DNA from 2 places in the Streptomyces sp. NPDC034111 genome. Region 1 is predicted to be linked to the other one. Evidence: riboswitches for the same ligand, from Rfam matches in the RefSeq annotation. Region 1 holds a riboswitch; the other holds the start of a gene.
What was found. A riboswitch is a leader RNA that binds a small molecule or an ion and turns the genes downstream of it on or off. The one in region 1 is predicted to bind cobalamin.

Region 1 (3,201 bases):
AGGAGTCCGCCAACCTCGACGAATGGGGCCTGGGCGGACGCAGCTTCGGCACCTGGATCACCTGGTTCCTGCTGGGCGGTGACCTCTACACCGCGTACACCTTCGTGGCCGTCCCGGCGGCGATCTACACGGCGGGCGCCGCCGGCTTCTTCGCCGTCCCGTACACGATCCTCGTCTACCCGCTGATCTTCACCTTCCTCCCGCGCCTGTGGTCGGTCTCGCACAAGCACGGCTACGTCACCACCTCGGACTTCGTCCGCGGCCGCTTCGGCTCCAAGGGACTGTCGCTGGCCGTGGCGCTGACCGGCATCCTCGCCACGATGCCGTACATCGCGCTCCAACTGGTCGGCATCCAGGCGGTCCTGGACGTGATGGGCATCGGCGGCGGCGAACACACCAACTGGTTCGTCAAGGACCTGCCGCTGCTGATCGCCTTCGCGGTGCTGGCTGCCTACACGTACTCCTCCGGCCTGCGTGCCCCCGCGCTCATCGCGTTCGTCAAGGACGGCCTGATCTACCTGGTCATCGCCGTGGCGATCATCTACATCCCGATCAAGCTGGGCGGATTCGGGCACATCTTCGACGCGGCGGGCGAGGCGCTCGCCCAGCCCGGGCCCGTGCCCGGCAAACCGCGGGGCGAGCTCACCAGCGGCCCCAACGCCCAGTGGGCGTACGCCACGCTGGCCCTCGGCTCGGCGCTGGCCCTGTTCATGTACCCGCACTCCATCACGGCCACGCTGTCCTCCCGCAGCCGCAACGTCATCCGCCGCAACACCACGATCCTGCCGCTGTACTCCCTGATGCTGGGTCTGCTGGCGCTGCTCGGCTTCATGGCGATCACGGCCGGTACGGATATCCAGGGCAATCCGCAGCTGGCCATCCCGCAGCTGTTCGAGGACATGTTCCCCAGCTGGTTCTCGGGTGTGGCGTTCGCCGCGATCGGCATCGGCGCGCTGGTGCCCGCGGCCATCATGTCGATCGCCGCGGCCAACCTGTTCACCCGCAACGTCTACAAGGACTTCCTCAAGCCGGCCGCCACGCCCGAGCAGGAGCACAAGGTCGCCAAGCTCGTCTCCCTGCTGGTCAAGGTCGGCGCCCTGGTCTTCGTCCTCACCATGGACAAGACCGTCGCCATCAACTTCCAGCTGCTGGGCGGCATCTGGATCCTCCAGACCATGCCGTCGCTGGTCGGCGGCCTGTTCACCCGCTGGTTCCACCGCTGGGCGCTGCTGACCGGCTGGGCGGCCGGCATGCTCTACGGCACCCTCGCCGCCTACGGCGTCGCCAGCCCGACGCAGGCCCACTTCGGCGGCTCCAGCAAGGAGATCCCCGGCATCGGTGAGATCGGCTACATCGGCCTGACGGCCTTCGTCCTGAACGTCGTGGTCACGGTGGTCCTCACCCTCGCCCTGAAGGCCATGAAGGCCCCCGACGGCCCCGACGAGACCAGCCCCTCCGACTACACCGCGGACGCCGGCGACAAGGGCGTCACCGTCGAACTGCCCCCGGCCACGGCAGGGTCGCCGGCCGGTCACTGAGCCACCGGCCGCTCTTCACCAACGGGCCGTCGCGTCCCTTCGGGGGTGCGGCGGCCCGTTGGCGTGCCGGCGGGGCCAGTTCGCCCGGTCCTTCGACCGCTCGGTTTCGCGCATGCGGCCCACGGGGCCGGGAGGCGCGGGACGAGGCCACTGACAGACACCGCGTGATCACTCTCGACACACTAGATGTGGGGGTGCGCCTGAGGGGCCACCACCACATGTATGCTCGTCCTCGCTGTCGCCGCAGGGGAATCCGGTGCGAATCCGGAACTGTCCCGCAACGGTGTGGGAGCGCGCCGGTGGCCTGATGACGGCCTCTCGCGCGCCCGTGTAGTCCGAGGACCTGCCGACGGTACGTCCGCACCGCCATGGGTGTGGACGTCGATACGTCCGGGCCCCGAGGGATGGGCCGGTGGACGCCGCGCGGTGTGCCCGCGCACCCCTGATCGTCATGGGGTGCCGCATGCCCGCGTGCGCCCGTCGCCCCCCTCCTGGCCCCCGCCGAGTGAGGGAGAGCATCACGTGACCATCGCGCCAACGGAGCCCGCGTCAGACGCCGAGGTCGTGCCGCCTGCCGTGGTCACGCCTGGAACCCCCGCCGGGCCGGGCGAGGACGGACAGGACGGTCCGGGTGTTGCGCTGCTGCGCACCCTGACCGAGCTGACCGAGGACCTGACCGCGACCGACCCCGGCAAGGTGGCCGCCGCCGCCCTGCGCGGCCGGCACGCGGGCTCCGACGAGGCCGAACTGCGGTCGCTGGCCATCGAGGCCGCGGCCGGTCTGATCGGCGACGAGCCGCAGTACTCCAAGCTCGCCGCGCGGCTGCTCACCCTCTCGATCTCGGAGGAGGCGGCCGCACAGGGGGCGGTCGCCTTCTCCGCCTCCATCGAGGTCGGCCACCGCGAGGGGCTGATCGCCGATGAGACCGCGGAGTTCGTACGGACGCACGCCGGGCGGCTGGACGCGCTGGTCGACCAGGCGCTCACGGACGGGGCCGACGACCGGTTCGGGTACTTCGGACTGCGTACGCTGCACTCGCGCTACCTGCTGCGCCACCCCACCACCCGTCAGGTCATCGAGACCCCCCAGCACTTCCTGCTGCGGGTGGCCTGCGGCCTGGCCGAGGACCACACCGAGCGGGCCGTGGCCGATGTCGCCGAGCTCTACCGTCTGACCAGCTCGCTGTCGTACCTGCCCTCCTCCCCCACCCTCTTCAACTCCGGTACCCGCCACCCCCAGATGTCGTCCTGCTACCTGCTGGACTCTCCGCTGGACGAGCTGGACTCGATCTACGACCGGTACCACCAGGTCGCCCGGCTCTCCAAGCACGCCGGCGGCATCGGCCTCTCGTACTCCCGCATCCGCGCCCGCGGTTCGCTGATCCGCGGCACCAACGGGCACTCCAACGGCATCGTGCCCTTCCTGCGCACGCTGGACGCCTCGGTCGCGGCCGTGAACCAGGGCGGCCGGCGCAAGGGCGCCGCCTGTGTGTACCTGGAGACCTGGCACGCGGACATCGAGGAGTTCCTGGAGCTGCGCGACAACACCGGTGAGGAGGCCCGCCGTACCCACAACCTGAACATCGCGCACTGGATCCCCGACGAGTTCATGCGCCGGGTCGAGGCGGACACCGACTGGTCGCTGTTCTCGCCCTCGGACGTCC
Region 2 (3,201 bases), on a different contig from region 1:
TGCCGTCCGGCGGTCCCCCTCCGGTGCCCTTGGCCTCGCCCTGCCAGCGCCCGGCGGCGGCGAAGCCCTGGTCGATCTGGTCCCTGGCGGCGGAGTAGACGGTGATCTGGGCCCGCCGGCAGCCGGCGGGCAGATCGCTCTCGCCGTGCAGCGGACGGGTGTTGAGCTCGGACATCTCATAGGCGAACGCCGCCTGGCGCAGGGCCGGTTCGGCCTCCGGGGCGGTGAGCAGCCGCAGTTCGAGGGCGGGCGGGCAGGGCGGCTGCGGCCGCAGCAGAGGCAGCACGGTCAGTGCGGTGGCGGTGAGGGCGAGGACGGCGCAGAGCGCGAGCAGCGGCTTCAGCCGGGGCCGCAGATGCTGGTTGGACCAGCGGCGTAAGCGGATCCGCGGCGGGGTGGGCAGCGGCACCTCGGGGGTGGCGAAGGACAGCACGACATCGTCGACGGTGTTCTGCTTCGCCGAACGGGGCTCCCATACGTCGCCCATCGGCGTGCGCTCACCGGCGAGCCGTACCCGCAGCTCCCGTACCAGGTCCTCGAAGGTGACGAACCGCCTTCCGGGGATGCCGTGTTCGAGGATCTGCACCATGGCTCGGGTGAAGAGGGTGCCGCCGGCCGGCTCCGCACCGCTGAAGATCCGGCGGTTGGGCTGGGCGGCCATCAGCAGCGACATCGGCTTGCGGTGGGAGTGGAAGGCTCCGCCCGCATTGCCCGCGTAGCAGCACTCCAGGACGATGACGACGCGCTCGGCCCGGGCGCTGTCGAGACAGGAGAGCACCACGTCCTGCCAGGAGACGGTGGTGTGGCTCTGCCGGGGCACCGACGCACCGACCATCAGCCGCAGATCGCCGCCGTCACTGCCGACCCAGCCGTGGCCGGAGAAGTGCACCAGCAGCAGACCGCGCGCCTCGTCCGCGGCGGCCTTGAGCGCCTGGCTCAGCTCCCACGGCTCGTGCGGACGGCACAGGGTGACCTCGCCGGCGGTGAACAGATCGGTGGCGGTCAGCGCACGCCGCAGCTCCGTGGGGTTGTCCTCCACCGCGGGCAGACCGGTCAGCGTGGCGTAGTCGTGGACAGCGATCAGCAGCGCCCGGTTGACCTTGCCCCGCGCGTCGTATTCGGACATCCGGGTCAGTCCTCGCCGGTGCTGCCGCTCTCCTGCGCGGGACTGCCGGGATCGGGGCGTCCGGGCTCGCCGACCGGGTGCACCGCACCGCCCGCGGCGACGTCGACGGCGGGCACCTCGCCCTCGGCGCGCTCCTCCTTACGGCGCCGCAGCCACTCCCGCAGCGCGATGCCCAGCCCCTTGGTGACCTCGGCGGCGGCCGCGCCCACGATCACCAGGATCAGATCGTCCACCCCCACGGCCATATCGCCCGCGCCGGGACCGTCCGCGGCGTCCGCCTCCTCGGCGGGCCGTGGCCGGTGCTCCCAGGAGTGCTCCCTGCTGCCGAGCCAGGGTTCACGCTCCAGCCACGCCCGGAGGTCGTCGACGTCCTGCTGCGGATTGTTCGTGCCCGTGACCCGGATACGGATCTCCTGACGCCCGGTGCTCTCCGGCATCCCCCAGCCCCCTTCCGGCGGCCCCTTCGCCGCCGTACGCCAGATAGTGACGCGGGATCAGGGGCGCGGGCAACCGTGTGTGACGCCACAACCACCCTGTGGCGTCCGCCACAGCGCCTGCCGCGGCACAGCACCGCAGGTCAAGGGTGAGTTGACGGGCCTTCGCGGGGCGTGGTGGACTGCCCGGGCCAATCGGCGACAGCAGAGGAAGTCCGGTGCGAATCCGGCGCGGTCCCGCCACTGTCACCGGGGAGCGTTCCTCCGACGAGGGCCACGGCCCGTACCCCGTACGGGCTGGAAGGCCGGAGGTCACGCCGATCCGGGAGCCAGGAGACTCTGGTCGCCGTCACGTCGAGCCAGGGCGCGGACCCTGAGTGAGGACATACCGCCATGCCCGGCCGCCGTTCGAGAGCTCCACTGCCCGCTGCCGCAGGGCTCCTTCGAGGCCTGACGGCAGGCTGACCCGATGCGCGGCGAACACGCGGGATATGCGTGCGGCGCGGCCCTCGGCTTCCTCGGCGACCTGATCGCGGCGGATCCACGGCGCGGCCATCCGGTGGCCGCGTTCGGCCGGGCCGCCGCCGCCGTCGAACGCCGGCTCTGGCGCGACCACCGCGGATACGGGGCGGCCCATGCCGTGCTGTGCGCGGGCGGCGCCGCCGCCGCTGCCGCCGTACTCCAGCGCGCCCTACGGCACCACCACGGCGCCCGCACCGCGCTGACCGCGGCGACGGTCTGGGCCGTCCTGGGCGGCACCTCGCTCGGACGCGAGGCACGCGCCCTCGGCGGGGCGCTCACCGTCGGCGATCTGGACGTGGCACGGGAGCGGCTGCCGCATCTGTGCGGGCGCGATCCGCAGGCGCTGGACGGGCCGCAGATGGCCCGCGCGGTGGTGGAGTCGGTCGCCGAGAACACCTCGGACGCCGTGGTCGGCGCCCTGGTGTGGGGCGCGCTCGGCGGGGTGCCCGGCCTGGTGGCGTTCCGCGCGGTCAACACCCTCGACGCGATGGTCGGTCACAAGTCGCCCCGCTACCGCCGCTTCGGCTGGGCCTCCGCACGGCTCGACGACCTCGCCGGATGGCCCGGCTCCCGGCTGACCGCCGCCCTGACCGTGCTCGCCGGCCCCGACCGGCGCGGCGCGCTGCGGGCCTGGCGGGCGGACGGCGCCGCGCACCCGAGCCCCAACGCGGGCCCGGTGGAGGCATCGTTCGCGGGCGCGCTGGGCGTACGGCTGGGCGGCACGCTGGCGTACGGCGGGCGGGTCGAACACCGCCCGGTGCTCAACGGCGCGGCACGGCCGCCCGTCGCGGACGACATCGAGCGGGCGGTACGGCTCTCACGGCGGGTCGGCGCGCTGGCGCTGGCGGCGACCGTGGCGGGGCGGCTGGCAGTGGGCGCGGCACGGCGCAGGAGCAGAAGGAGACACCGGTGAACGGGCGGGACAACGGGCAAAGGGGGCCGGCGTCCGGTGCGGGCGCCGGCGGTGGCCTGCTGGTGGCCGGAACGACGTCCGACGCCGGCAAGAGCGTGGTCACGGCGGGGATCTGCCGCTGGCTGGCCCGGCAGGGCGTACGCGTGGCGCCGTTCAAGGCCCAGAACATGTCGCTCAATTCGTTCGTCACCCGCGAGGGCGCGGAG

Region 2: another riboswitch for cobalamin. It lies ahead of ACZ55A_RS00345 (cobalamin biosynthesis protein); the one in region 1 lies ahead of ACZ55A_RS18815 (ribonucleoside-diphosphate reductase subunit alpha).

The regions. Positions count from the first base shown of each region.
Region 1 is NZ_JBVIST010000007.1:131,506-134,706, reverse strand. It holds gene mctP (monocarboxylate uptake permease MctP) at 1-1,538, shown strand, start outside; cobalamin riboswitch at 1,757-1,903, shown strand; gene ACZ55A_RS18815 (ribonucleoside-diphosphate reductase subunit alpha) at 2,061-3,201, shown strand, end outside.
Region 2 is NZ_JBVIST010000001.1:64,796-67,996, forward strand. It holds gene ACZ55A_RS00335 (caspase family protein) at 1-1,126, opposite strand, end outside; gene ACZ55A_RS00340 (hypothetical protein) at 1,132-1,563, opposite strand; cobalamin riboswitch at 1,768-1,900, shown strand; gene ACZ55A_RS00345 (cobalamin biosynthesis protein) at 2,030-2,995, shown strand; gene ACZ55A_RS00350 (cobyric acid synthase) at 2,992-3,201, shown strand, end outside.